Regions from separate parts of the Noviherbaspirillum agri genome, predicted to be linked through region 1. Evidence: predicted binding sites of a transcription regulator. Region 1 holds the regulator's gene; each other region holds the start of a gene.
The links. The regulator FNR, encoded in region 1, switches genes on or off when oxygen is low (the NO sensors DNR and NnrR bind a similar motif). The targets are predictions, from matches to a motif close to TTGATNNNNATCAA.

Region 1 (7,509 bases):
AGCTCGCCGTGCCGATTTCGGTGGCGCAGCGCCTCATCGGTGTGCTCTACGTCGAGAGCCCGCTGGATCTGCGTTTTACCTACGATGACGAAGACGCGCTGGTCAGCCTGGCCGGCCAGCTCGGCATGGCGATGCACCTGCTCCAGCACACCGCCGATATCGGCGACGAGAGTCCGCCCGCCCGTGCATCGATTTCAACGCCCGCCGGCAGTCCCCTGCTCGTGCGGCATTACCCGGAAAACGACAGCGTCTTTCTTGGCGACGACTACCTGATCAAGGGTGTGGCGGGATCCATCTTCTGGACGCTGCTGCGGGATTTTGCGGAGAAGCAGCGCACTGAATTCACGAACCGCGAATTGCGGCTGGACAGCCGTCTTCGCCTCCCCGATGTCAGCGACAATCTCGAAGCGCGCCTCATTCTGCTAAGCAAGCGCCTCATCGAACGGAATGCGCCGGTACGCATTGAAAAAACAGGACGCGGCCGCTTTCGCCTGCGCGTCGACAGGCCGGTGCAACTGCAGGAATCAGCCCGCTGAGGGCGTTTTTACGGTGACGACAGGCATCGTTTTTGTCCGCACTTTCCTAAAACTTCACTTAATTAATCTTAAAAAAACGCTAAGTAAAAAAAGCGCCGGTTTTCGACGGGCGCACCGCAGTAGACTTCGTCCCGATTCGGCACTCCGCACCTGCGTAGGCCCGATCCCAGCCTCTATCCCATTCCGATGAAGGACGATGATGAGCACCCACCATGCAGACAACAGCCCGGCCTCCATGCTCGAATGCATGATGCTGATCCGGGCCTATGAAGAAAGACTTGCGGCCATGCAGGCCGCAGGAAATCTCCCCGGCACGTGTACCGCCGTCGGCCAGGAAGCTTCCGCCGTCGGCGTCATACGCGCGCTGGCTCCCGCCGATCGCATCCTGACCAATCACCGTAGCGCGGGCCACCTCCTCGCGCGTGGCGCCGACCCCGGCCGCATGATGGCCGAAGTGATGGGCCGCAGCACCGGCTACTGCAAGGGCAAGAGCGGCTCCCTTCACATTTCCGCCAAAGACCTTGGCGTCATCCTGACGTCCACAATCGTCGGTGGAGAACTCTCGCTCGCGACCGGCGTCGCCCTGTCGATGTCGATGCTTGAACAGGACGGCATCGTCGCCTGTTTCTTTGGCGACGGCGCCGCGTGCGAAGGCATCTTCCATGAGTCGCTCAACTTGGCTGCGGTCTGGAAGCTGCCGATTCTCTATGTGTGCGAAAACAATCAGTGGCAGGCGTTTGTTCACCGTAAGGAAACGATGGTCGGCGACCACATCAGCGCGTGGGCCGCGCCTTATGGCATCGAGGCGCGCACGGTTGACGGCAACGACGTTGAGGCCGTCCATGCCGCAGCGATTGAAGCCGTCGCCCGTATCCGTGACACCGGCAAGCCCTTCCTACTTGAAACCTATACCTACCGCCTGCGCGGGCACTTCGAGCCGGATGACCAGGCCTACGTCGCCCCCGACGAACTCGCGGCATGGCGCACCAGGGATCCGGTTCTGGCGATGCAGCACAGACTGGTCGAACGAGGAGAAGCAAGCCCGGCGCACATCGTCGAGATGGAGCAACGGGTGGAAGCGGTGATTGAGCGCGCGGTAACGTTTGCCAGCGACTCACCCTTCCCGGCGCTATCCGAATTAACCAGCGATGTCTACGCATAAGGAGCGAAGCCATGCCACAAATGACTGTCAATGAAGCCGTCGGCCAGGCGCTCGCCGAAGAAATGCGCCGCGACCCGAGCGTACTGATATTCGGTGAGGGCGTCGCCACCAAACGCCCCGAGCTTGTGCGGGAGTTCGGCGAACTGCGGGTGCGCAACACGCCGCTGGCCGAGGGCATCATCGCAGGCACCGCGGCTGGCGCAGCCGCGACCGGGCTGCGCCCCGTGATCGACCTGCTTTTCGCCCCGTTCCTCTGCTTTGCCATGGAGGAGATCGTCAATAGCGCCGGCAAGCTGCGTTACATCTCGGGCGGGCAGTTCGAATTCCCGATGGTCGTCATCGCAATGACGGGCAGCGGCTGGGGCGTCGGCGCACAGCATAATCACAACCTCGAGGCCTGGTTCGTGCACAGCCCGGGCCTCAAGGTCGTCATGCCGTCTACTGCTGCAGACTTCAAAGGACTCCTCAAATCGGCCATCCGCGACAACAATCCGGTCCTGTTTTTCGTCGACATGCCGCTTGGCTACGTGCCGGGTGACGTGCCAGAGGGGGAACACAGCATTCCTCTCGGGAAGGCGGCCACCCGACGCGCCGGCGAAGACATCACCCTGATTTCCTACGCCAAGATGGTCGATACCTGCATGCAGGCGGCGGACCGGCTGGCGGACATCGGAGTCGATGCCGAAGTCATCGACCTGCGCTCCCTGAAACCGCTCGACGAGGAAGCGATTCTCGCCTCCGTGCGGAAGACAGGCCGCGTCCTTGTCGTGCACGAGGCAAGCCGGCTCTGCGGCGTCGGTGCGGAGGTTGCGGCCATCGTTGGCGAACACGCGTTTTCCACGCTCAAAGCACCTATCGTCCGTCTCACTGGCCCCGATGCACCGGCGCCTTCCAGCCACGTACTGGAGCAGGCTTTCATGCCTCAACCGGCAACGATCGTCAATGCAGCGCTCAGGATGATGAACCGCGAGGCGGCTGCCCATCAAAAAGCTGAAGCACAAATCGCATAACCACCGTCATAACCAACTTGAAGAGACACATCATGCGTACCTCAAATACCATCTATCCCACCTTCTCCACCGCCGGCATCATCTGGCTCAAGCTGGCGGTGGTCTACCTGATCATCGGCGTCGCCCTGGGTATTGGCATGGGCGCCAGTGAAGACTTCACCTTGCGCCCAGTCCATGCGCACATCAATCTGCTCGGATGGGCAACCATGGCCTTGGCCGGGCTTGTGTACAGCGTCTTTCCGACTGCCGGCACCGCCAGGCTCGCGCGCATCCATTTCTGGGCCACGAATATTTCTCTGCCCGCCATGTCCCTCGCGCTCACCTTCGTCCTGCTCGGATCGCGTCAGCTCATCCCCCTCCTTGCCGTCGCCGAGATCCTTGCAGCGCTTGGCATCCTTGCCTTTGCCGCGAATATCTTCATCAATTTGAGAAAAGACTGATTCGAGCCCGATTACCGATCCGGCATGGATTTGCCGCACGCTGGCTTCCCTCTCCCGCTTGTGGGAGGGGGCCGGGGAAAGGGCACAGTTCAACAAGGCACAGCCGAATCAATAAGAGCCCTGCTTGATACGAGGTTGGCGGCTACAAGCGTCAACCTCGAAATTGAGACCAACTCCATTCCCAAATCCGGGAATCCGCAATGCGTTGCAGCTGCTGCCATACGCTGCCACGTTGTGTTGTCACGCTGCCAAACTCAATGGCCTTCGGTCCTGCGCGAGCCGAATACGCCTTAAAATAGCGGTCGATCGTTCGTCAGCACTACTGACAGCACCCCGCAATCAATCCTCGCTTCACAATCCCTGATTTCAAAATACGTGCTTGGTACGGGATTTGCATCACTATTCTTGATTTCGCTCAATTAATGAGTCGAATGGCCACTGTGGCTTTGATGTGAACTGGACAACGAGCACAACTATGATTCTGCATCGCATGAACTTCTCTGACATGACCCAGACGGTTCCGTCTACCTCGTCCGCAGGCAACGTGCAGGACTTGCGCACTCGCTGCTCCGCTTGCAGCATGCATCAGCTTTGCCTGCCGATGGGACTCGGTGCCTCTGACATGGACAAGCTCGACCAGATCATCGGCCGCCGCCGCAAGGTGCCGAAAGATACGCACCTGTACCGCGTGGGCGACCCGTTCACCAATCTGTATGCAATCCGGCTCGGGCATTTCAAGACGCATCAGATCAATCCAAGCGGCGACCAGCAAATCACCGGTTTCCAGATGGCGGGAGAACTGCTCGGCATGGACGCCATCAGCACCGACCGCCATCATTGCAACGCCATTGCGCTCGAAGATAGCGAAGTGTGCGAAATCCCGTTCGCTCGCCTGGAAGCCCTCTTCGCCGAGATGCCGACCTTGCTGCATCATTTCCATCGCATGATGAGCCAGGAAATCACACGCGAACAAAGCGTTATGCTCCTGCTGGGAAATATGCGTGCGGAACAACGTTTTGCCGCCTTCCTCTCCAACCTATCGTCACGCTATTCCGTCCGCGGGTATTCGTCGACGACCTTCCAGCTGCGCATGACGCGCGAGGAAATCGGCAACTACCTCGGCCTGACGATTGAAAGCATCAGCCGCCTCCTGTCCAAGTTCAAGAAGCAAGGCTGGATCAAAGTCAATAACCGCGAACTGGAACTGCTCGATACGGCAACCCTGAAAGCAGTTGCTGCCGGCACCCGTACCTGCAGCTGAGCACCGGATCCCGCCGAAGGACTCGCTCCCCCTGACCTTCGCTCACAGCTGGTCAGGCGGAACGCGCTGTGTCAGATTTTCGAAAAACTGCCGCATCAAGCGGCAGTCCACTCCCCGGCAGGGTTTGCCTGCACAGGGGCGGAACCATTAACCGAATTTCCGATGCAATAGAGTTAGAGTGGAGTGTTCCGCTCGTTCGGTGTACCGATCAGGTAACACGTCAACATACTGGCCAGGGAACAGAATAGCCAGAAGATAAAGAAGCCGATGGTATACGCTGCCATCGGAGTCAAATCGATATCACTGCCCACAAGCGACAGGTCGTTCGGATCAAAGAGGGAAAAGAAGAAACCTTCTGCGACTATTGCCACCAGGAACGACGGCCACAAGACGACCATCAACAGTCGCGTCATCACACTACCCTCCTTTCAACTTGAAACGGATGTATTTAGCAAAAGTACATCATAAACGTTCAATCAGACAACATTTGCACACGCATAACTTCTCGATACTGGGAATTATGTTCGAGATTCCGGGAATGCGCAGAGAGGGTTGATTTTCTGTCGTGAACGAGAAGGACAGAGAGGAAGGAAACGAACGTCGTGGCGAGACCATTGCTCTCGCCACGCGTTAATCAATGTGGAACGGTAATCGGGTGGAGCGTGATCTGGGGTTCCTGCGGCCAGGCCCAGACACCATTGAGCCGCCAGTCCCGATGCTCCCCTTCGATCAGGATCTGCCAACGAGCCATATCCAGCATAGGAAGCGCAACCGAAAAATTGCCGCTCTGGTCCGGCTGGGCGACCAGCTTGAGGTCCTTTTCCGGCCGTGTGGAATGAATGAGGCTGATAGACAGTTTGTCAGCACGCCCTTCAAGCCCCCGTACAGTCCCGGCCAGCATGCTGGCCGCCGCATCATACCGGACCTCTGCCTCGAGCTGCATTTCTGCCGCAACACGGTCGCGGCTCAGGTCCTGGTTGATCGCCTTGCCCTGCTTGTAATAATCATCCACGACCAAGGCATCAGGCCGCGATACCGCAAGCCATGTCGTATAGATCCCTGCGAGGACCACCACAAACGGCCCCAGCATCAACAGCCAGGGCCAAGGATGTCTGTACCAGGGTTTTATGTCGCCAGAGTTACCTGGAATTGATGTCTTGACTTGCATACGGCTCTCCAATGAGATGCTGCAACGGCCGCTTAACGCGGCACGATGAACACAGCTTTTTCCCTGACATGCAAACGCTCTTCGTCAAGCGCCTGCAACTCGAAGGCAATCTTGTTAGACCCTTTTTCGCCCTTGCCGTGCGCGACGCGTACACGCACCGGTACAGCCCGGGAGGTCGTGCCATCCAGCTCCACTTCATCGGGTGAGGCCAGGGCAATCGAGTCGATACCAGAGACGCTGATCTTGTAACGATGCGGACGTTCGTCGGTATTCATGATCTGCAGCCGGTAGACATTCTCGATCATGCCATCCTCCACTTCGCGCCCCATCGTGCCACGGTCGCGGATGACATCAAGTTTCAACGGCGTGCGCGTCAACAGCGAGCCAAGCGATGCTGCAATAATCAGAATCAGGATGGCGCTGTAAATCAGCACGCGAGGACGCATTGCGCGCCGCCGCACCTCCTTTGCGGACAGTTTGTTGCTGATCGCGTTCTCGGTGGTATAGCGAATCAGCCCGCGCGGCGCACTGATCTTGTCCATCACCGAATCACATGCATCGATGCATGCAGCACAGCCAATGCAGTCGTATTGCAGGCCGTCGCGGATATCAATCCCCGTCGGACATACCTGCACACACATCGAACAATCGATACACGATCCCAGGTTGGCGTTTGCCGACGACTTGCTCCGCGCGCCGCGCGGCTCGCCACGCTCCCGGTCGTAGGTAACGGTCAGCGTGTCCTTGTCGAACATCGAGCTCTGGAAGCGGGCATACGGGCACATGTACTTGCACACTTGCTCACGCATCCAGCCGGCATTACCGTAGGTAGCAAAACCGTAGAACAGGATCCAGAACCATTCCCATGGGCCGAGGCCGAGTGTCATGACCGACTGGCTCAACTCGTGGATCGGAGTGAAATATCCCACGAAGGTAAACCCGGTCCACAGAGAAACCGCACCCCAGACAAGGTGCTTCGCACTCTTCCTCGCAATCTTTTCAGCAGACATCGGCTGCTTGTCGAGCCGCATGCGGGCGCTGCGTGAGCCCTCGATCTTGTTCTCGATCCACATGAAGATTTCGGTGTAAACCGTTTGTGGACACGAATAGCCGCACCAGAGGCGACCGGCAATTGCCGTGAACAGGAACAGCGCGTAGGCGCAGATGATCAGCAGCAGCGCAAGGTAAATGAAATCCTGCGGCCACAGCACGATGCCGAAGATATAAAACTTGCGTGCGCCGAGATCAAACAGCACAGCCTGCCGGTCGTTCCAGGACAACCAGGGCAGGCCATAAAAAACAAGCTGGGTCAGCCAAACGCAGACCCAGCGCCATGTTGTGTACCAACCTTTGATCTCTCGCGGGTAAATCTGCTCCCGCGCCTGGTACATCTTGACTACTGAAACCTTTACTGCAGGTTCACTCATTAAAGTTACCCAATCATGGCATGGCGGCGTCTCCGTGCCGCCATGCGGTTAGGTCGTCACTTTTGCGCGACTGTCGTTTTGTCGTTGGACAGGCTCCAAACGTAAGCTGCCAGTACATGGACCTTCGCTTCGCCCAGGAATTCCTTGAACGGCGGCATGGTGTTCGTGCGGCCCTTCGTGATGGTTTCCTTGATGGTGTCAGCGCTGCCGCCGTACAGCCAGGTCTTGTCTGTCAGGTTTGGAGCACCGATTGCCTGGTTACCCTTGCCCTCCGGACCATGACATGCTGCGCACGCACCGAACTTCTCCTTGCCAAAGGCGGCTTTAATCGGATCGGCGGTGGAACCGGACAGGCTAAGTACGTAGTGTGCAACATTTTCGACATCTTTGTCGGATCCCACTGCGGCTGCCATGGTCGGCATCATGCCGCTGCGGCCACCGAGGATGGTGGTCTTGATCACTTCCGGATCGCCGCCATACAACCAGTCGCCGTCGGTCAGGTTCG
Region 2 (7,509 bases), on a different contig from region 1:
CACGGATTGGAGAGTGCTTGCTTCCGGCATGAGCTTTCCTGGGATTGTGCTGCTTGGCAAACCGGTGGCGTCGGAAAGAACTTGCGGTGGTTCCGTTCCAATGCGTCCGGGGATGGCACTGTATGCCGAGGGACGCAGCCTGCGTCAAATTTTACGCCCAGTTCAATGCAGTTGCACTCAAGCAATCTCTACTGGGACCTTGATGTTGAAACGCCCCGCAGGCGGGGCGTTTCTCCCGTTGCGGCGCGCGCGTCCTGGTAATAACCCAAGCAATGACCACACCGCGCTTCACCGGATTCCTGCTCAATGTGCCATCAATACCGGCACGGTCATCGACTGCAGGATCGTCTTGGTGACGCCGCCAAGCAAGATCTCGCGGAAGCGGGAATGACCGTAACCACCCATCACCAGCATGTCGGCGTTGAAGTCCGTGACATAGGACAACAGTGCATTGCCGATATCGATGTCGTTTCCGGTGGTCTGTTGTGACACTTCCACCTTGATGCCGTGCCGCGACAGCCACAGTGCAATGTCCGCACCGGGCTGCTCGCCATGGGCGTCCGGGCGGGATTTCGAATCGAAGACGACGACCTGCACCAGTTCCGACTTGCGCAGGAAGGGGATCGCCGCCGTGACGGCGCGCGTGGCTTCCATGCTCGCATCCCACGCAACCAGCACGCGCTTGCCGACCTGCTGGAATTCTCCCGCATACGGCACGACCAGCACCGGGCGGCCGGAATTCATCACCACGTATTCCGGGAAACCGGCACGCAGTGCCGGCAGCGCCTCTTCCGGATCGGTCTGGCCGACCACGACCAGGTCACTGTAGCGTGCCTGCAGGCACAGGCCGGCGCCGGCCTCGTCGCTGACGATCCGTTTCTCGTACGCGGTCAGGCCCGTCTTTTGCGCGATCGATTCGAATTCCATCAATGTGCCGTTGGCGCGCTCGCGCAGGTAGTCCAGATAAGCCGTTACGGTCACTGCGCTTTCGCCGACCACGCCCGGCAGGTAGAACGTGCCGGGCAATGCCGTGGCTGCGGCGCCGATCAGGTGAGCGTCGCTTTCCATGGCGAGCCGGGCGGCAAGTTTGATGCGCTTGGGGGTATGACGGGATTCGTCCGCGTGTACCAGAATTGTTTTGTATCCCATGCTGCTTTCCTTCATTGTCTGGTTCGAGTGGCATCGGCGTCCGGCGCTACGGTTTGCTGCGACGGGCCGACGTCGGCGTGGACCGGTAGAGGTCGTATCCAGCGTAATTTCCGGTAGGACAATTTCCTATGATCTACATCAACGAAGGGCCAGTAAGTACCTCCGTCCCTTCGTCGTACGACATTGCCGGTCCGTCCGCTGCATGCTGCCAGAGCGGCGGGCAAGCCCTAGCAGGCTGTTGAAAAACTACTGCGCGAACCGATTTTTGGGTCTGCGGTGCTCGGCGTATCGCTCGTACGCTTGCGCTCCTCAACCCAAACCTCAGCCCGCTCGCTACGTTTTTCAACAACCTGCTAAGGCGGCATGGACAGCGGACCCCGCTATTTTTACATCATTTCTGTAGCGCAAGTTTTATCCAGCCACGCTATCCCCCTTGGCCAACGATTCTCGTCCGGTGTCCCGGAAAGTCGGATCGGTTGCGAGGAGCATGAAGAGGCGTTGCTTGAGTGCCGCTATCATTTGTTGCGTCGCCGACAGGCTCCTCCCAAGCCACATTCCCTCTGCAACAGAGTTGGCCGGCATGGCACCACAATGCCTTGCGTGCATGTCTCATAGAACACACAGAACGCAGGGTACTAACCGCCATTCGTACGACGCGCATCAAATATGTGCGCTGCCGGCCCGCCGCGCCGCACCAATTGCAGTCGCTCCTTGCGCTCACACAAAGAAGCGTCCGTGAGCGTCATCGTAGGATGAACCATTCTTCACGCTTTCATCCAAACTGTATGAGCCACAACGATTAGTCACGGCAACTGGCACCGGCAGCGCGACACCACGTTGGCCAGCACTCTGGTGCTGGCATCCCTCTCCTGGGAGCACGATCAACGATGTGTGGATTGCATAAACCCTCCCGACTGAGCACATCCTGGCGCCGCCTTGCGGCAGGGAGGGATTTTGTCCGGACGCATTGCCTGGCACGACAGGCGGGCTGCCAACGCAACAGGCAGCAAGGATGGGCATCGATCCATGGAGCATGCATTTGAATACGAGCAGTCCGCTGGAGAGCAGCATTGTCGCCAATTCGCCCGCCGAATACGGTTCGCCCGGGGCGCGGTTGCGCAGGCTATCGATACGGTGCCATGACAACGAGATCCCGCCGTTCGCCGACGAGGCGCTGCGGCAGCTGTATGGAAACCTGTTTTCCTCGCTCGCCTACAACAAGGTCTTTGGCGGGGCGGAGAATGCCAGCACCTATGTCGTGCGCGACGGCGAGGAGATCGTCTGCGTCTGGCTGTTCCGGCACGAGGGAAACGTCGTTCGTGTGATCAACGAAGGCATGCGGCCCGACCGCGATGAAGTGATGCGCTTCGCCAGCACGGTCTTCGCCAGCTATCCGTCGGCGCACATGATCGCCTTCCATGCCATACAGGCACAGCGCTGGCAGCTGCCGTATCCCAGCCAGCAGTACCACTGCCTCGAAGACATGGTGCTGCAGATGCCGCGCACGGCAGCGGACTACCTCGCCAGCCTGGGCAAATCCACGCGCAGTTATGTGAACCGCTACCTCAACAAGCTCAAGCGGGACTTTCCCGGCTTCCGCTTCCAGGCGTTCGAGGCCGTGCAGATCCAGCCGCAGCAGGTCCATGAAATCATCGAACTCAACCGCAGCCGGATGCAGGGCAAGGGCAAGGTGTCCATCAATGACGAGAAGACAGCGCAGCGCATCCTCCGCCTTTCCCAGCAATGCGGCTTCATCGGCGCGATCATGATCGACGGCCGCATCTGCGCCGGCACCATCAACTATCGCGTCGGCGACAACTATTTCCTGGAAGTGCTCGCGCACGATCCGGTCTACAACGACTATCGGATCGGCACGCTGTGTTGCTACCTGACGATTTGCGAATGCATCGCCCGGGGCGGCAAGGAATACCACTTCCTGTGGGGGCAGGATGAGTACAAGTCACGGCTTCTTGGCGTACAACGCGATCTCGACCATGTCGTCATCTATCGGTCGCGCCTGCATGTCCTGCGCCACATCCCGGAAGTGTTGCGCAATCTGTCCGGTGCCTGGGCACGGCGGCTGCGCATGTGGTTGCGGCAGGCACGGCGCGAAAACAGCTTCATGGCGCGGCTGGTATCGGCCGCCGTGCTGGGCATCAAGAGCCTGCGCTGATCACGTTCCGCGTGCCGCGGCCAGTCGGCCCTTTGCCGCTTCGGCGTGTGCCAGGATTTCCTGCAGCAGATGGCGCTCTTCATCCTGGTTTTCGAGCTTCAGCGCATTGCGCACTGCGTTGGCGAGCGCATCTTCTCCTTGCACGCGTTCATCCAGCAGGGTGTCGCGTACACCGCCTTGCAGCAGGCTCTTGATACCGGTGAGGACTTCCTTGACCGCTTCCCGGTCAGGGTCGGGCGGTTGCGGCAGGTCGTCGTCCGCACGGATATGCCGTGCGAGCGCGGCGGCAAACTGCTGGTGCTGTTCTGCCAGTTCGGAAAACAGCGCCTTCAGCGCGGCGTCGTCCGCCTTGTCTGCCGCCGCCGCGTAGCGTTCTGCAGCTTCCATGCAAAGCGTTTCCACTTCGCTGATCGCCATTTGCCTGTCATCTCTGAGCAGCATGATGCAACTCCTGTTGTTGATCGAAGTAACTTGCCGGCACAAAGACGCTGACAGCACCGGCCACCATGTCGAACGATGCCGGCGTGCGGGTCAGCACCTCGCCGTCGGCGCTGACCGTCATGGTCCTGCTCGTGGTGACGGTCACGTGGCGGCCATGGTCGATGTCGACCGGATGGTGCGGCTCAAACTTGCCCGCGCGAAAAGCCGGCGCATAGCGGAGCAAATCCCACGCCTCCAGCGGCTCGATGCTGTACAGGAAGAACCGGTGATCATCAATGCTCGCATCGGTTGCCACCGTCATCCCGCCGCCGTAATGCCGGCCGTTACCGACCGCGATCTGGATCGAGCGCACCCGCCGGCGGCGCCCATCGCACACTATGTCCGCCACAAAGGGGCGGAACGAGGCAAAGGCCTTGGCCAATCCGCGCGCATACGACAGCACGCCCCAGCGTTGCTTCATGTCCGGCGACATCTGGTGTGCCACCTGCACGCCAAGTCCGATATGCGCCACATTGAAAAAATAATGCCCGTTGACGCGGCCGAGATCGATGCGGTGCAGGATGCCGCCGGTGATCACTTCACATGCCTGAGCAATATCGACCGGTATGCACAGCGTGCGTGCGAGGTCATTCGCCGTTCCCATTGGCAGCACGCCGAGCGGCAGACGTGTTTCGACCAGCGCTGGCGCGGCCGCATTCATCGAGCCGTCACCACCGCCGATGATCACGCAATCGACCTCGCTGCTGTGCTGCCGCACCAGTGCAGCGATCTGTTCCGGACGGTCCATAGGTCGCTCCAGGATCTCGATGCCGTGCTGGCTGAGATGGGCGATGGCGGATTCAATGTCAGCGGTGCCGTTGCGGCTCTTGCGGTTGACGATCAGTAACGCGCGTTTGGTCACCGCTCCCCCAGAATAGGCCAAATGTCATGCGAATGGTCCGGCGCGGCGCGCCGTTGTTACTCTGACATTCTCAGTAGGACGGGGTTCCGGGCAAGGTCGGCTTACCTGCCCCACGGCACTGCCATGACGCCGAACAAGGGACGATGGAAGGCCATGACGACGAGCGCCAGCCCGACACCCGCGCCAATCGCCATCACGTCCTGGCCAAGCACGGGCGTGAATTTCTTCGTCGCGCCACGCTGCACCGCGGACAGGAAATCGATCACCACATACGCGAGGAATGCACCGAACAGCAAGGTGGCCCGCGCTTCTCCATTGGCCAGCAGATGGACTGCCGCCCATAGCCCTACACCGAGCAGCATCGGATGTCGCAGCGTGCTGCGGATGTGGGTGCGCATGTTGGCTGCTGCGAGCAGCACGAAACTGACGATCATCGTCAGCGGTGCGAGTTTGATCGCCAGCGGAAAAGGATCGAACAGCCGGGGCTCCGATGGGGCGCGTCCATAGCCGACCACGATCAGTACCAGACCCACGGCGGAGACAAGAGAGAAAACGCCCTTGTAACGTTTCTCGCCAAACCTGTTGAACAGGCGGGTGCGCACGCCCGTCATCGCGGGCAAAAGATGGATGCCGAGAAACAGCACCAGCCCCAAGATCAAGATTGCCATGATCGCTCTCCCCAAGTTATTTCGGTCATGCCTGTTGTGGTCGTCACCTTGCTCCGCCGGCAAGCATAGTCGATCTGCCTGATACCGCGCGTGAGCAAACTCAATCCGGCATGTTGAGTGCCAGGCTGGCCTGCTCCCCGTTTACGCACGTCTGCCTGATCGGTACCGACACTGTCAGCAGCGTTCCATGGCCGGGGCGGCTGTCAACGCTGAACTCGCCGTTCATGCGATGGATGCGTTCGCGAATGCCGATCAGGCCGAACGAGCGCGCATGGCGCTGGTTGCCGGAGAAGGTGCCAACGCCATCGTCGCGGATCGTGATCACCAGCATGTCACCGGCGCGGTGCATGGCGATCTCGGCGCGGCTCGCATACGCATGGCGACTGATGTTGGTGAGCGATTCCTGCACGATGCGGAAAACGGAAGTCGCGCTTTCTTCATCCAGCAAGGCATCGAAGTCATCGCTGTCCATGATCAGGTCGCACGGTATCTCATTGCGGGTCCTGAACTGCTGCACCTGCCATTCGATGGCCGCCGTCAGCCCGAGATCGAGCACCGAAGGCCTCAGGTTGTTGATGATCGCACGCACCGATTTCATCGTGCTGTCGATCTGCGCCAGCACCGCGCGGATCTTCTTGTTCAATGCGGGATGCGCGGCGGCGGTGGCCGTATCGAGCATGGAGACGTCAATACGCAAGGCCAGCAGGTTCTGTCCGAGGTCATCGTGGATCTCGCGTGCGATGCGCTTGCGCTCGTCTTCCTTCACGCGTTCCTGGTGTGCGGTCAGTTCCCGCAGTTCACCCTGTGACTGGCGCAGCGCCAGTTCCGCTTCCTTGCGCGCGGTCAGGTCCTTGGCGGTACCGCGGTAACCGATGTAATTGTCGAGTTCATCGAATACCGGTTCACCGTTGACCACGATCCAGCGGTAGCGGCCGCTGGAGTCCAGCACCTTGTACTCGACGTCCTTGAACGGGCGGCGTGAAGCCACCAGTTCCCGGTGCATTTCCCAGTGCGACTCATCCGCGTCGAACGGCAGATCCCACAGTGCATTGTTGTGCGGTTCCTTGGGCGCAAAGCCGATGATCTTCCGGCCGCTGACCACCGTCAGCCGCTGGCTGGCATCCTGTTCCCAGTACCAGTCGGACGACAGGTCGGCCAGGCGGTGAAAACGTTCCTCGCTCTCGCGCAATGCGCGTTCCACGCGTTCGCGCGCGATGATGTCTTCGCTCAGCAGGGTATTGGCGCGCGACAGTTCCGCCGCGCGCCGGGTCAGCGACTGCAGGTGAGCGGCAGCCAGCAGCGAGAACAGGCTGCCTGCCAGCAGCACGAGCCAGGAGCGCGTATGCGAGCCGGCGATCGCGCCGGACGGGCTGGAGATGAGCATATGCCATTGCATGCCAGCCACCTCTGCCGAGCGCGAGACCGTCACATCCTCGCGTTCGAACCACTGGAACAGCCAGCGCGGCACGAAAAATGCCGGTTCACACGCGGCGCGAGCGTCATTGCGGAAAGTGAGGTTTTTCTCCAGCGGCGGGCCACCCGCATAGACACGGATGTCGATGCCTTCCGTATTAAGCAGCCCGGTCCTGCCCAATGTCAGCGCCACCAGGTCGTTGGCGCGGAAGACCGCGGAGGTGTGGCCGAGCACGGCGGCTTTGCGCGAGGCTGCATTGGTCGGGCTGGCATCGTGCCTGAAGACGGGCATGACCACCACGAAGCCGTTTTGCGAGCCGGTATCCTGCAGAAGGCGGAACAGGCGTGTGGCCGTTGCTTTCCCGCGGGCGGTGGCAGTGTCGATTGCCTCGTCCAGATGGGGCGTGGCGGCCGCATTGATGCCGAAAAGAACATCGCGGTTGCGGCTCGGTTCGATGTAATCGACCAGATAGTAGTTCAGGGTGCCGGAAGCTGGCGCCGGCCTTCCGGTCCAGAAATCAACGGCATTGAACTTTGCCGGTGGCCTGCGATGGCTGTTGCGCTCGTCTGCATCGGTCGCCGGTTGCGCTGCCGGATCGGCACGCTGGAAGGCAAATGCATGCACGTACGGATGACGCTTGAGCAAGGGTTGGGTAAACGTGCGAAATTGTGTGCGGCTCACGGAATCGACCGTCATGAACAACTGGTTCACCGTGACCAGTGCATTCAATGCCTCGTTCAGGCCGTTCTGGAAGGCGCTCATC
Region 3 (7,509 bases), on a different contig from region 1:
AGCGACAGCGACTTTTCCAGCACCACGATGCGATCCGCATGCGACAGCGCGTCGTGCAGTTCCTGCGTCGGGAAGGGGCGGAAGGAGCAGATCGAGAGTGCGCCGATCTTGTCGCCCTGATCGCGCATGTCGTCGACCACATCCTTGATCGTGCCGATCACCGAGCCGAGCGCAACGACGATGGTTGTTGCATCTTCCGTGCGATAGGTCTTGATCAGTCCGCCGGAGTCGCGGCCGAACTGCGCCTTGAATTCGGAAGACAGTTGCGGCAACAGTTCCAGTGCCCGCATCTGCTTCTGGTGCGCGAGATAGCGCACTTCCATGAACGCGTCCGGTCCGACCATTGCACCGATCGAGACCGGATCGGACGGATCAAGGATCTGGCGCGGCTCGAAGGTCGGCAGGAAGGCATCCACTTGCTCCTGGCTCGGGATGTCGACACGTTCGTAGGCATGCGTGAGGATGAAGCCGTCCACGCAGACCATCACCGGCATCGACAATTCCTCGGCAAGGCGGAAGGCCTGGATGTGCAGGTCGATCGCTTCCTGGTTGTTTTCCGCATAGATCTGGATCCAGCCGGCATCGCGCATCGACATCGAGTCGGTATGGTCGTTCCAGATATTGATCGGCGCGCCGATCGCACGGTTACCGATGGTCATGACGATCGGCAGACCGAGGCCGGCGGCGTTATAGACTGCTTCCGCCATGAACAGCAGGCCCTGGCTGGCGGTCGCGGTATAAGTGCGAGCCCCGGCAGCGGACGCACCGATGGCGACTGAGAGCGCGGCAAACTCGGATTCGACGTTGATGTATTCGCAATCCTGCAGCTGGCCGGACTTCACGATCTCGCCGAGGCCTTCGACGATGTGCGTCTGCGGCGTGATCGGATAGGCACAGATGACTTCCGGACGGCACAGCGCGATGGCTTCCGCCATCGCATGGGAACCTTCGGTTTGCTTAAGCATGGCTTGCCTCTTTCATTTCATCCAGCACGAAGAGATACGCTTCGCGTGCGGCAGCGATGTTGCCGTCGGCGATCTTCGGGGGGAATTTGTCGCGAATGGCATCGCACACCGAGTCGATTTGCGCGATGCCGCTGATCGCCGCAAAGCCGCCGAGCAGCGCGACATTGGGCAGCGGGCGGCCGACATGTTTCATCGCCAGTTCAGTTGCAGGAACCGTACACAGGCGTTCTGGCCGATAGCCTTTTACGAATTCGCCGATGCCCAGCTCGTCAAAGTTGCGCGTGGAATTGATCAGGATGTAGCCGTCGGAGGCCACGCCGGAAAACAAGTCCACCTGATGCAGCAGCGTCGGGTCCTGGATGATCAGCGCGTCCGGATGCATCACCGGCTCGCGCAGGCGGATTTCCTTGTCGTCGATGCGGCAGAACGCCATCACCGGTGCGCCCATCCGTTCCGAACCGAAACTCGGGAAGGCTTGCGCGTGCTTGTTTTCGAGGAAGGCAGCGACGGACAGCATCTCGGCTGCGGAGACGACACCCTGGCCGCCACGGCCGTGGATCCGAACTTGAAAGAGCATGGGAGGTCCTTTTTCAGTCTTCTGTCTTCGATTTGGGCGCTGCCGTGTCGAAAACCGGTGCCCGGTCCTGCACGCATTCGCCACCATAGTCAGGCCAAATGCGCCGCGCTTTCCTATGCTGCATTGGAGCGGAGTCCGATGACATTGACTCAAGTCAATCAACGCCAATACGGTCTGCGAACGGTTTAATTGCGTTGCAGTGCGGCCGGAAACAGGCCGTTGACGCAAGTCAAGCGCCGCTGTGGTTCGGACCTGCTACTGCCCGACGAGGGGATTATGCTGCGCTGCATTGCCATGGTTGAATTGCCGAACCGGCGTGATGCAGGACAGAGAGTCGCGGCGATTGAGGAGCCGTCGAGGCGATTTTGGTGAGGCGATTTTAAAAGCAGGATTTCAATTTCAGAAAGGAAGCGCGATGGATACCGGACCGGATTACGAACTGCTCAAGGATGCTTACGCGATCATCGATGGCATTCCGGAAGCGGCAATTGAACTCGACAGGCTTGTGACCGCGCGCGGTGAGGCGCTCGACCGGGATACCGTTTGTTCACCCGCGGCATGGCTGGCGCAGCATCCGGCATTCAGGGCGCGCGGCCTCGGCGTGGCGGACGACGACAGCCAGCTCACGTTGAACGGCCAGCGCGTCGGGGCCGACTCTGTCGCGGAGGTGATGGCGCGCGTGTTCGCCTTGCGCCAGGTCGATGCGGAACGCCTGTTTGCGGATCGCCGTACCTATACGCTGGGAGATGATTCCGGACTGAGCGACAAGCGCCTGTGGTTGCATGAGATGCGCGACTTCCTGCGCGAACACGAGCAGCTTTCCGATGACTTCGAAGAGCGCCTGGAAACGCGCGGACCGTTCGCCGAGCCGCCGAACCCTGCCGAGATCCGGGCGATCTGAGCGACGCGGCGTGCCGGCAAGCTCCGCAGGCGGCACCGGCCTAGGCTGTGTTTGACAAGCTACTGCGCGGCCCGGATTGATGTCTGCGGTGCTCGGCGTACCAGTCGTACGCGTGTGCTCCTCGACACCACTCCAAACCGCTCGCTACGCTTGTCAAACACAGCCTAGCCTTGCAGGCAAGGAGTAGAACTTTCGACAATGCATGGCTGTCACATTGACATGGTTTGGCTGCGGTTTTGCCGAGCGTTGCAGCAGGCAAGCTCAGATAAGCCGAAACCTGGTCAAAGCGGGCGCAGGTCTGTCTTCGATTGAAATTTGCGCTGATCCCTATGGCGCAGATCCGGCCAGAAGAACGCGTACAGGCGATCGGGCTGGAAGGAAAGGTGATCGTCATGGATATCGAAAAGAATGTCGGCGGTATGGACAAGGCTGTTCGCATTGTGGTGGGCGTGGTCATGGTCGCGGTCGCCATGTTCGCGGAGCTGACGACGGGATGGCGCATTGTCGCCTGGGTGGTGGCAGCCGTTTCCTTCCTGACGGCCGTATCCGGTTTCTGCCCGCTTAACAAACTCCTCGGCATCAATACCTGTCGCCACAGACTGTGACGATCCTGCGGGGCGCCGCAGCCTGTCGCGACATGTAAGCCCGCTTTTTGCGCGAGTGCCGCATCCAGGCACCGTTCATCTCGATCTGCCCATCATTGCGGGAAATCCTGGTCCGACCGCACAAGTAGCTCTGCTCCGCGAACTAAATTGGTATAAATCTTCTCTAGCGAAGTACGGTTTTAACAAGCCTTAACAAGGCCGTTACGACGCTCAAGGAGGATGCGGTGGGCCATCTAACCCAACATTGAGAGGAAGAATCATGGCACACCAACAGTACCAATCCTGCATCGAAGCCTGCTACGACTGCGCCGCGAGTTGCGATCACTGCGCAACGTCCTGCCTGCAGGAACAGGATGTAAAGGCAATGGCACGCTGCATTGCACTGGACATGGATTGCGCGCAGATTTGCCGCATGGCCGCGGCCTACATGGCGCGCGGAAGCGAATTTGCGACCGCGATCTGCCAGATGTGCGCCGATGTATGCGATGCCTGCGGCGATGAATGCGCTAAACACCAGATGAACCATTGCCAGGAGTGCGCACAGGCATGCCGCCGCTGTGCCGATGAATGCCGCCGGATGGCGGGGATGGGGCAGGGAGTTCAAGGCACCACTGGCGCGGGAGCTACTGCACACTGATGCCAATTGCGCCGGGCCATGCGGAAACTGCTCCGGCGCTGTTCCGAACTTTGCTTACGGTATGCAGTGCCGTCAAACACGCGGCCTGCGCAAGGGCGCAACGAGAAAAGAGGTGTAGATAGAGCGTTATGCTGTTGCGCTATTTCTCGCCGTGCATGTGCCGGCCGATTGCTGTATCCGATTGCAGGATATGCGGCACCATCGCGCGGCGCAGAAATTCATAGACCTCGGCCACGACATCGCCGCGACCGTCCATGAAGCGCCGGTGCAGGGTATTGACCTTTTCCATCAAGGCCTTGTGCTCGAGTCTATGTTGCTCGAGATGCGGGAACTGGACGGCTTCCATCAGCGCTTCTTCCCGTTCGAAATGCCCTCCCGTGTGTTCAATCAGTTCAACCAGCACGGCACCGACGATGGAGTGCTCCGGTTCTTCCCCGGCCATTTCCTCCTGAAGGCGCTTGGCAATACCGAAAAGATCCTGGTGATCGGCATCGATGTCCTCATGCCCGATCGCAAGTGCCTCCGACCAGGAGAAAAAATGCAAATCGAATTGCTGCGTCATCGGTAAGCCAGACATCGGAAAATCTCCACTGCGGAACGGGTACTGCAATGGGTTGGATTTAACCATGGAAACAGTTTTGCGCTGGATGAGAGATTTGGATACGTTGATTGGGGTCAAGACAGAACGATGGAAAAAGGAGACGGCGCAAAAGAGACGCCAAGCCGAATGAAGCTTTCGAGGAAATGACGCGGCCAGTGCTCGGCGTAACAACGCACCAAATGAGCGAAGACGTGCGATTGATTGCGGCCGGCAAGGTGTGGCTGGCGAGGTGCGGCCGGCGAGGCGCGGCCGCTGTGGTGTGCGTTGTCGCCACAAGATACCCAAAGTGGGAAATTCAGCGCCGTTGGATATCTGCGGAACTTGTCAAAAAATCACGCGGCGCCGACATGGTACGTACAGGCACCGCATGGTGTGGCGCGTTGCCAGCCTTATTGACCGGAGCTAGTCTCCGTCGTGGGTGCGCCGGTGCCAAGCTTGACGCTCCCGTCCGGTTGCGGCACTTCGATCGGCTTGACGACCACCGGTGCAACGCCGGCTTCTTTCATGTCGAGTTTTTCTGCAACCTTCGGCGAGACGTCAACGATCCGCCCATCGACATACGGACCTCGGTCGCGGATCTCGACGACCTCACTTTTGCCGTTCTCCAGGTTGGTTACCTCTGCTTTCGTCCCAAGGGGCAGCGTTCGGCTTGCGGCGATATTGGCGTCGGGATTCATCGGTGTGCCATCCGCCATGGTTTTCCCGTGGAATTGCTTGCCGTAGAAAGACGCCTTTCCGGTGCGCGCTGCGCCGCTGCGGTCAAGCGAAGGCTTTTTTGATGACTGGCTGGCCGAACCGGATGACGCCGGTTTGGCCGGTTCATGCGCCCAGGCAGATGTGCCGAGACAGCAGGAGAGGGCAAGAACGGCTGCAGTACGCTTGCTTATTGATGTTTTCTTTGTCGAACTCATGCGGATCTCCTTCGGAGGAATCAGATCAGGATGATTTTCGTCGCCCGTACGCAATGCTCGTACGCGCGATTTCTTCTACGATGGCCGCTCACCGCCGAAGTTTTCGGGAAAGTGTGACTGATTGTTTCTTCTTCCCCGTCGTCAAGATCGCAAGTCGCTGGTCAATGCGAAGGAGCACCCTGCGGCATGAGCAGGTCGGCGCGAGGAAAGTCCCATTGCGGCACGGCGCGCGGGCATTCGCGGTCGCTGAATTCTGCAAAGTTGATCGTAGTGAAATTTTTCCGCAACGTGGAGCGGAAGCGAAGATCGGATGCATCGTCAGCGGTCACCATCGGTGCGCGTGCAAAGCGCATCCACGCAGCGAAATGGCAGTTCTCGTCCTTCAGTCGCCGCAGCGACGCCAGGCTGCCTTGCTCCGCCAGGACGAATGCAATTGCGGGCGTCGCGGCGTCCGGTGGCACGTGTTCGGCCAGCGTGGCCGGGCATCCGGCGGCCGGCACCACGTCCGGCGCGAGGCTCAACACACCGCGCCGCAGCCGGTAGGTTCCAGCACCTTCATTGCTCTCGACGGAGACGAACGACCAGCACAAGGGATTGGTCGGGAACGAGGTCATTGCCGAGTCGAGCATGCGGCTGTCCGGATCGAGCCTGTGCAAGGCGTCGGCGACGACATTGGTGCCGTGGCGCGATGCCGCGGCCTGCACGCCGACAAAGCCGAGGCTCAGCACGAACGCGACGATCAAGCCACGCCTGCCGGATGCGCCAGCCTTGTGCTGGATCACGCCCATCAGGACCGCGGCCGCAACCAGTACCGCCAGCGAGCCGGGCGCAAGAAAACCCTTGAACGTGAAGAAGACCTGGGCGAGGACGAGCGCCGCGAGCAGCACCGTTCTCAATATGACGTTCGGCACCATCATTGCCAGCGGCACACCGAGCAGCATCCAGAACATCGGCTCGATGATGAAGACCATGTCGCCATACAGCCAGCGTGAGTCGAATGGATGGAAGGGATGGATGCCGTAGGAATTCAGGTAATCCATCGCCATGTGCAGCGTGAAACCGATGAATCCCGCGAGGAAAAAACCGAAGCGCGCGCTGGTGCTTTCCTTCAGCAGCCTGCGCGCGGCCGGCCACAAGACCCAGAGCAGCGCCCACAGGAAGAGCGCTTGCGGAATTGCATAGAGAAGTGTGTGCGTATGTCCGCGATGGTGAAGCAGATAGCCGAGTGGTGCCGGGAGCAGTGGTGTGAGGACAAGGTCAAGATCCGGAAAACTGCTTGCAGCCCAGCACGTAACGAGCAGCAGGCGATGGCGGGTCTTCTGGCGATCGCTGTCGGGTTCCTGCCGCAGGCTGCGATGCACGAGTTCGCCGACTGCGAGGCCGGCTACCGAGTGAGTAAGGTTATCCATGGCGCGATCTTACCTTGGTTCAGATGGTGTCGCCGCGCAGCACCATGCGTAAAGGCTACGCTGAACAAGTCCCGCAATGGCGCGTGGCGCGCGCCTGAATTCGGGATGGGGCGCAAGGCGCAGACCACAGCCATGGTGTGACCATGGCGAGGATGTGCAACGCTGCGGACCGCCCGAAGTCGGGATGCGCGGCGCGCGTGAACTTGTTCAGCGTAGCCTTTACGCTCGCTCAGGGCAGGAGCGGCAGACCATGCTTGCGCTTCATTCCGATGGTCCGCGCGACCTGGGTGATGACGGACAGGCGGTAGGCGGTGGAGGGATGCAGCGCCGTATGACTGTTCGGAGCCTCGGCCGAGTGCTCTGTCGCGAGGCGTTTCCAGAAGGCGGATACGTCGGCGATGTCGTATCCGGCGCGCACGAGCAGGTACAAGGCAATCTTGTCGGCAGTGGCGTCGAGCACCGGCGTGAACGGCGTGATGTCCGCAGCGAGCGGCGGCGGCGTGCTGGCGGCATCCAGCGTGCGCAGGTCGTCGATGACCGCGCCCATGTCCGCGCGCGGCGATGTCGTCAGCACGTTGTGTGCGATTTCCCGTGCCAGCGCATAAGCCAGTTCTTCGTCGCTGCGGGCGAACGCAAGCATGCCGCGCGTGATCATCAGCCGGTGGCCGTCGGCATAGCTGCTGACGCTGTCGGTATTGCCAAGGTCGACGACCATCGCGCAGGCCGGTGTCAATGGCACGTCCAGCACGAGCCGCTCGTCGTTGCGCAGCACGGTGAGTTTCAGTTGCGTGCTTCCCTGGACCTCGGAAGCAATCAGTGCGGCCGCGTTGCGCTCCGCATCCTGGCCTTCCGGCAATGGTTCGATCCCGGCCACCAGCAGGATATCGCCCGGCTGCAGGCCTG
Region 4 (7,509 bases), on a different contig from region 1:
CCGTTCGCGCAATGGGCAGACGCGGTTTCCCACTTGTTCAGCAGTTCCGTTTCCCCGCTTGCCTACACGCCTTTTGCACAGAACATCGCTGCTGGTGCGGAACTGATGTACCGGCTCGGCAAGGACTATAAAAAACCCGCCTTCAATATCGATTCGACCACCGTCCGCGGGCAGGTGATCGGCATTGACGAAGAAACGGTCAGCAGCAAGCCGTTCTGCAACCTGCTCCATTTCAGGAAGCGCCTGACCGAGAAGCAGCATGCGGAGCTCGACCAGCCGAAGCTGCTGCTGGTCGCGCCGCTGTCCGGGCATCACGCGACGCTGCTGCGTGACACCGTACGGGTACTGCTGCACGAGCATGATGTCTACATCACCGACTGGATCGACGCACGCATGGTGCCGGTGTCCCAAGGGCCGTTCCACCTGCACGACTATGTGTTCTACGTGCAGGATTACATCCGCATGCTCGGCCCCGACGTGCATGTGATGGCAATCTGCCAGCCGACCGTTCCCGTGCTGGGGGCGGTATCGCTCATGGCATCGGAGGGCGACATCCAGCCGCGCACGATGATCCTGATGGGCGGCCCGATCGACGGGCGCATATCGCCGACCGAGGTCAACAAGCTGGCGATGGAAAAGCCGTATTCCTGGTTCGAGACGACCGTGATCGACGTCGTGCCGTTCAACTATCCCGGCGCCGGGCGCCGCGTATATCCGGGTTTCCTGCAGCATGCCGGGTTCATTGCGATGAACCCGGAAAAGCACATGGAAAGCTACCTGCATTTCTACGAGGAGCGCCTGCACGGCCATGCGGCAGATGCGCACCTGAAGTTTTACGATGAATACAACGCGGTGCTCGACATGGCCGCCGAGTTCTACCTCGAAACGATCAAGGTGGTGTTCCAGGACTTCGCGCTCCCCAAGGGCGCCTGGGAGGTGTGCGGCAAGCTGGTGCGTCCGCACGACATCAAGGATGTCGCATTGCTGACGGTGGAAGGTGGCCGCGACGACATCTGCGGACCGGGACAGACCAAGGCGGCGCACGGTCTGTGCAAGTCGATCCCGGCTTCGAAGAAACTGCATTACCAGGAACCCGACAGCGGCCACTACGGTATTTTCTCGGGCCGCCGCTGGCGCGAGAGCATCTGCCCGCAGGTCAACGCGTTCATCAACGCCCATCGCGGATAAGACTCCGGACTGGTGGCGGCGACAAATGAAAAAACGGCGGCCGAGGCCGCCGTTGTTGCTCTTAAAGGTTTGTAGCTAGCTGATCAAGCGCGCCGCATCTTGCGCAGCCACGCGGCCTTCATCCGTCGGCACCACCCAGATCTCGACGCTGCTGTCCTTCGCATGGATCGGCATGATCTCGTCCTTCGTGGCTGTCCGATTCGCCTCGTCATCGATGTGGAGTCCGAGGTAGGACAGGGCGTCGCAGGCATTTTTTCGCAGCGCCGTGTCATGCTCGCCGATGCCGCCGGTAAAGGCGATGGCATCCACGCCGTTCAGGCAGGCCGTCAATGCGCCGCATTCGCGCACCAGGCGATGCGTGAACATGTCGATCGCGAGCCGGGCGCCGGGCGCATTGCTCGTCTGAAGGGTGCGCATGTCGGCTGATATGCCGGACACGCCGCGCAGCCCCGACTCGCGGTACAGCGTGCGCTCCAGCTGCTCCCATGTCCATCCCTGGCGCAGCAGGTGCAGCAGCACGCCCGGATCGATTGCGCCGCTGCGCGTGCCCATCATCAGGCCGTCCAGCGCGGAGAATCCCATCGTGGTCGCCACACTCTTGCCGTTGGCCACGGCGCACGCGCTGGCGCCATTGCCGAGGTGGGCGATCACCATGCGCCCCTGCGCACGCGGCGTTCGTTCCAGCATGCGGTCGGTTACATAACGGTACGACAGCCCGTGGAAGCCGTAACGGCGGATGCCGGCGTCATGCAGCGCCTGCGGCAATGCGAACAGATACTCCGCCTGCGGCAGCGTCGCATGGAAGGCGGTGTCGAAGCAGCCGATCTGCGGCAGCTCGGGATAGCTCTTCCTGAATGCGCGGACGCCCGCAAGGTTGTGCGGCTGGTGCAACGGCGCCAGTGATGACAGCGAAGTCAGGTAGGCGAGCGTTTCCTCGTTGAGCACCACCGATTCTGCGAAGCGCTCGCCGCCATGCACGATGCGGTGCGCAATCGCGGTGACGCGGATGCCGTGCGCATGCTTGTCGAGCACCGCCTCGAGCGCGACCAGCGCGCGCTCGTGCGGGCTGCCTTCACCGGCCTCCAGCGTCTCGGTGCTGTCGCCGTCCTTGCCGGCGATCTTGATAACGGGCGATCCGCCGGCTTCGAGTCCCTCGATGTTGCCCGACAGGCGAGCCGTGCCGATGTCGTGGCCGTTCTGCGGATAAAGCGCGAACTTCAGCGAGGATGAACCGGCGTTGACCGCGAGGATGGCGTCCAGGCCCGACCTCATGGCTTGACCTCGCGGTTTTTATGGGCGAGCAGCAGGGCCAGCGCGGCGGAGGCCACGCGCGCATTGGCGCTGTCGGCACGGCTGGTCAGCGCGATCGGAATGCGCGCGCCGAGCACGATGCCGCAGGTGGTCGCACCGGCGAGGTATTCAAGCTGCTTGGCCAGCATGTTGCCGGACTCAAGATCCGGCACCGCAAGGATGTCGGCATTGCCGGCGACCTTGGACTTGATGCCCTTGATGCGCACGGCTTCCATTGACACCGCATTGTCGAAGGCCAGCGGGCCGTCAAGGTTGGCGCCGGTGATCTGGCCGCGGTCGGCCATCTTGCACAGCGCGGCCGCGTCCAGTGTCGACTGCATCTTCACGTTGACGGTTTCCACCGCGGACAGGATTGCCACGTTGGGAAGCTCGTTGCCGAGCGCGTGCGACAGGTTGATCGCGTTCTGGATGATGTCCGCCTTCTCTTCGAGCGTCGGCTTGATGTTGATGGCGGCGTCGGTGATCAGCAGCGGCTTGTCATACATCGGCACGTCGAAGCGGAACACGTGCGACAGGCGGCGCTTGGTGCGCAGCGCGCGGGTGGTGACCACCGCGCTCATCAGTTCGTCGGTATGCAGGCTGCCCTTCATCAGCGCCTCGACCTCGCCGTTGGCCGCCATCTCTGCAGCGCGCTGGGCAGCAGCGACGCTGTGCTCGACGTTCAGGACGTCCATGCCCTTGAGGTCCACGCCGGCGGCTTCCGCCACGGCGCGCAGCTTCGCCTCTGGCGCGATCAGCACCGGGACGATGAGGCCGAAGTGCGCTGCATTGACGGCACCGCGCAGCGACTCCGGATCGCAGGGATGCACGACGCCGCAGCGCACTGCCGTCAGGTGCGCCATGCTGGCCAGCAGCGCATCGAGGCGGGCTTGCGGATCGAAGGTGCGGATCTGCGGCACGTGGATCGCATGGCGGCGGACCTTTTCCGTCGGCGCCAGCACCACGGCGGTACCGGACAGGACCAGCTTGCCGGTCTGGTTGACGACCTGGCAGTCGAGCGTCACGCGCCTGGTGGCGTCGTCCTTTGCCGTGACGGTGGCGATGACGGTTAGGGTGTCGCCGACGCGCACCGGCAAGGCGAAGTGCAGCGTCTGGTCGACATAGACGGTGCCCGCGCCGGGAAAAGTAGTGCCGAGCAGGCTGGAGATCAGCGTTGCGCCCCACATGCCGTGTGCGACGACACCGTTGAACAGGGTCTGGACCGCAAACTCGGCATCCATGTGGGTCGGGTTGTAATCGCCGGAGACTGCCGCGAAAGCCTGTATGTCCGACAGTGCCAGGGTGCGCACGAGGCGCTGTGACTGGCCGATCGACAGTTCGTCGTACGTGACGTTTTCAATGTAGCTGGATGTGGGGTTGTTCATGGCAAACGTATTGGTATGTTTGTTGTCCGATAGGGGAGGCGATAACGTCCGACCCAGGTGCAGAAAATCCAGGTCGCGCCTCAAGCAAGTAGCATGCCTCTCGCCCGGTGTGCCTCAGCGCCCGATGGGAGCAGGCACGAACGTTCTGCATCGTTCTGCGTTATGTAACGCATGCCGGCAGCGAAAGACAGAGTCTGCTTCTTGACTTAGACGCGCGCGCCGGGTTCCCGGAACGTGTTCATCGCATGGAGGATCTGCTGGCGCTTTGCGGACAGGTGCAGGACTTTGTCCAGTAGCGGATACAGCATTTGTCCTTCTTTCATTTCGTGCTGCTGCAGTAGAAGAGTATATGTTTCGGCATGAATCAGGAACTCGACAGCATCCCTATGAGCGATGGAACCTGACATGCGGTCGACCATACCGCGTATCTCGCCGTGTTCGTTACGCAGAATCGCGAGCGGTCCTTCAGGGTGGCGAAACGCTTGCTCGAATGCAGGAAACAGTATTCCTTCTTCCATGCTCATGTGACGCTCGAGGGCGGCAGCGAACAGGCAGAAGCTGGTTTCGCCGTCCTGCCAGTTCCTGTCAATGACTGCACCTGTCGCGCGCATGAACAAGGCATCGCAGTGCTGATGATCGAGCAATAACCGGTCACAAATTGTTTCCATGACGTCGCCCTCAGGAGGTATTGCAATTTTGATTACTCTTCCGGTAAAGATCTTTGACCCAGGTTATGAAGATGCGACAAGTCGCGAAAAGAGGCCCGGTTGGGGAGTAGTTGGCGGCCTGCGGCGCTTCCGGCACATCGTTGCAAGTCTTTACAAATATTTTGGACAGTTTGGGCCACTCCTTTTCCACACTTCGGGCCAACTTGATCTAAATCATTCAAATTGCGGTGTAGAACGCTATCCTTGCGTACGATATTGATGTTCCTCAAAGGGTTTTGCTTCAGTCGGCAAGGTGATGCCGGCTTTTCCCGGCAAACCCGACACCAGGGTGTTTCGCAATAGGCGCCTGGTCTCAAGGAATGGACGATGACAGACATTCAACAGAATGCGCCGTCGTCGGAACTGAATAGTATTGCCCCAGAATCAGGACGAGGTTTCCAAGATGAGAATAGAGCGCACCAGGTCGATGAGAGATGACTCCGTGCAGAATTTGAAGAGGATTCTGGCAAACACCTCGCTGTTTCACTCGCTCAATGAGCAGCAGCTTGACGAGATCACCGCTGCTACCCATCCGATCCGCGCTGCGACGAACACCTGCGTGGTTAATCCGGGCGATATGCCGAACGGCGTCTTCCTAGTCGTGTACGGGCAAGTGAAAGTCGGATTCGACCGCAAGGACGGCAGCGAAAAGACGCTCTGCATTCTCGGCCAGAACAAATGCTTCGGACTCGGGGAAATGCTGCTTGAACGGCCCCATCTGGCCTTCGTGAAAACCACGACCGACTCGATGCTGCTGCATACCACGCGCGAGAGGGTGCTGGAAGTGGCAAAGAACAATTTCACATTTGCGCAGGAGCTGATGGTCTGCGTCGGCAGGCAGCTCTATACGCTGACGCGCGATATCGAGAGCTACTCCTTGCAGACTGCGAAACAGCGCGTCGGTGGTTACCTTTTGCGCCAGAGTCAGCAACAGGGCTCGGATTCCATCGAACTGGTGGCCAGCAAGACCTTGATTGCCTCGCGCCTGAGCCTAACTCCGGAGACCTTGTCGCGCCTGCTGCATGATTTCTCCTCGGACGGGATCATTTCGATGACCGGGCGGCGCATCAAGATTCTCGATTTCGAAAAGATGGGCGCACTGATGACGTCGTAAGCATGCATTCCGTCCGGCCAGTAAAACGGCTGCATGCGCAGGAAGGAACTTCATGAACACCAGGAAATCTTACCGGCGCCTGAGATGCATTGCGTTTCAGAACGGTGATGCCGCTCGCGGAGTTGCAATTCTTCCTACATGGGGGCGTCGCGACAGATAGAATATGTGCTGTGAGGCAATTTTGTGCTTCGCAAAAAAGACATTTGTTGCAAATGAATCATCTTATGGCGCAATCACTATCATCATCTCCAGCGGACTCCATCCGCTCTTGCCTGGCCTTGCCCGGCAAGCCCGAAAAAAGGCCCGAATGACACTGCAGGCTCATCAACTTACTTGCATCCGCGGCGACCTCCAGCTTTTTTCCGATCTTAGCTTTGAAATCCAGCCGGGCGACGCCATGTGGGTCGCAGGGACCAACGGTAGCGGCAAGACCAGCCTGCTGCGCATGCTGTGCGGACTGTCGGTGCCTGCCGCCGGCGAAGTGCGCTGGAACGGCCGCGACATTCGCCGCCTGCGTGAGGAATTCTGCAGCAACCTGATTTACCTGGGACATGCCAACGGTGTGAAGGACGATCTGCTCGCATGGGAAAACCTGGTCGTTTCGGCCACGCTGGCGGGGCATTCTGTCACCGATGACGCGGCGCATGAGGCGCTGGATCAGCTCGGCCTCGGCCGTGCTGCGGACCTGCCGACGCGGGCACTGTCGCAGGGACAGCGCAAGCGCGTGGCGCTGGCTCGCCTGTCGCTCGGCATGGCCGCACCGCTCTGGATCCTCGACGAGCCGTTCACTGCGCTCGACAAGAGTGCTGTTACTGCCTTGTGCGGCACGATCAGCAAGCATCTCGCCGGCGGCGGCATGGTTGTCTATACAACCCACCAGGAAATCGACCTGCACGCCAGGCGCGCATTGCGGCTGGACTTGAATGAGGGGCAGGTATGCTGAAGGCATTGTTGTGCGTGATCCGGCGTGACTTGCTGCTGGCATTCCGTCGCCGTTCCGATGTGCTGACGACGTTGTTCTTTTTTATTATCGTCGCCAGCCTGTTCCCGCTTGGGGTCGGGCCGGAACAGCAGCTGTTGCGCACCATGGCGCCCGGCATCCTCTGGGTCGCGGCGCTGCTGGCATCCATGCTCGCGCTCGGCCGCCTGTTTGCACTTGACTATGCCGACGGCACGCTGGAACAGATGGTGCTGTCCTCGGAACCGCTGACCGTGATCGTGGTGGGGAAGGTCATCGCGCACTGGCTGGTATCCGGCTTCCCGCTGGTGCTGCTGGCGCCGGTTCTGGCAGTACAGTTTGACTTGCCGGCAGCGTCAGTGGCAGTGCTGTTTGTCAGCCTCCTGCTGGGGACGCCGGTGCTGAGCCTGGTCGGCTCCATCGGTGCCGCATTGACGCTCGGCGTGCGCGGTGGAGGCGTGCTGGTGTCGCTGCTGGTGCTGCCGCTGTATGTGCCGGTACTGATCTTCGGTGCCGGTGCCGTTGGGGCCGAAGCCTCCGGTGTAGGCGCGACCGCGCACCTCCTGCTGCTCGGCGGTGCGCTGGCCGGCGCGGTGGCACTGACGCCCTGGGCGACTGCGGCGGGCTTGCGCATCGCATTGGAGTAAATGGCATGTGCCTGATAGCGCCTGTCGGAAAATGCTGTCGATTGCTTCCGGAAATCCGCTGCAATGAATTTCGGAAATTGTCCGACAATACGGGCGACGCACGGACATGTGATATATCGGTGCAGCGTGGCTGGCATAGCAGCAATGTAGTAATGCAGAAGTGACAGGTTGCAACCTTATGGCATGTCGATTGCTTTTGGGGTGACCGAGTGGTACATCG

Region 2: ACYVIA_RS07265 (universal stress protein) is a predicted target of FNR. The motif match lies at 1,278-1,291, and genes of this name have one in related genera.
Region 3: ACYVIA_RS16365 (2-oxoacid:acceptor oxidoreductase family protein) is a predicted target of FNR. The motif match lies at 1,687-1,700, and genes of this name have one in related genera.
Region 4: ACYVIA_RS01790 (hemerythrin domain-containing protein) is a predicted target of FNR. The motif match lies at 4,735-4,748, and genes of this name have one in related genera.

What each region holds. Positions count from the first base shown of each region.
Region 1 covers NZ_BAAGWA010000011.1:111,438-118,946, forward strand. Annotated here, with positions in the region: gene ACYVIA_RS17250 (GAF domain-containing protein) at 1-536, shown strand, start outside; gene ACYVIA_RS17255 (thiamine pyrophosphate-dependent dehydrogenase E1 component subunit alpha) at 733-1,698, shown strand; gene ACYVIA_RS17260 (alpha-ketoacid dehydrogenase subunit beta) at 1,710-2,708, shown strand; gene ACYVIA_RS17265 (hypothetical protein) at 2,741-3,148, shown strand; gene fnr (fumarate/nitrate reduction transcriptional regulator Fnr) at 3,654-4,409, shown strand; gene ACYVIA_RS17275 (hypothetical protein) at 4,583-4,822, opposite strand; gene ACYVIA_RS17280 (FixH family protein) at 5,044-5,577, opposite strand; gene ccoG (cytochrome c oxidase accessory protein CcoG) at 5,610-7,004, opposite strand; gene ccoP (cytochrome-c oxidase, cbb3-type subunit III) at 7,061-7,509, opposite strand, start outside.
Region 2 covers NZ_BAAGWA010000003.1:379,921-387,429, reverse strand. Annotated here, with positions in the region: gene ACYVIA_RS07270 (PAS domain S-box protein) at 1-30, opposite strand, end outside; gene ACYVIA_RS07265 (universal stress protein) at 304-1,149, opposite strand; gene ACYVIA_RS07260 (GNAT family N-acetyltransferase) at 2,189-3,322, shown strand; gene ACYVIA_RS07255 (DUF2383 domain-containing protein) at 3,323-3,763, opposite strand; gene ACYVIA_RS07250 (lipid kinase) at 3,747-4,664, opposite strand; gene ACYVIA_RS07245 (NnrU family protein) at 4,766-5,332, opposite strand; gene ACYVIA_RS07240 (sensor histidine kinase) at 5,433-7,509, opposite strand, start outside.
Region 3 covers NZ_BAAGWA010000010.1:36,336-43,844, reverse strand. Annotated here, with positions in the region: gene porA (pyruvate ferredoxin oxidoreductase) at 1-965, opposite strand, end outside; gene ACYVIA_RS16365 (2-oxoacid:acceptor oxidoreductase family protein) at 958-1,542, opposite strand; gene ACYVIA_RS16360 (hypothetical protein) at 1,958-2,443, shown strand; gene ACYVIA_RS16355 (YgaP family membrane protein) at 2,773-3,048, shown strand; gene ACYVIA_RS16350 (four-helix bundle copper-binding protein) at 3,308-3,685, shown strand; gene ACYVIA_RS16345 (bacteriohemerythrin) at 3,825-4,262, opposite strand; gene ACYVIA_RS16340 (septal ring lytic transglycosylase RlpA family protein) at 4,676-5,197, opposite strand; gene ACYVIA_RS16335 (metal-dependent hydrolase) at 5,359-6,606, opposite strand; gene ACYVIA_RS16330 (peptidase M48) at 6,836-7,509, opposite strand, start outside.
Region 4 covers NZ_BAAGWA010000001.1:413,695-421,203, forward strand. Annotated here, with positions in the region: gene ACYVIA_RS01775 (polyhydroxyalkanoate depolymerase) at 1-1,188, shown strand, start outside; gene ACYVIA_RS01780 (acetate/propionate family kinase) at 1,264-2,460, opposite strand; gene ACYVIA_RS01785 (bifunctional enoyl-CoA hydratase/phosphate acetyltransferase) at 2,457-3,863, opposite strand; gene ACYVIA_RS01790 (hemerythrin domain-containing protein) at 4,070-4,531, opposite strand; gene ACYVIA_RS01795 (Crp/Fnr family transcriptional regulator) at 5,022-5,684, shown strand; gene ccmA (cytochrome c biogenesis heme-transporting ATPase CcmA) at 5,992-6,627, shown strand; gene ccmB (heme exporter protein CcmB) at 6,621-7,289, shown strand.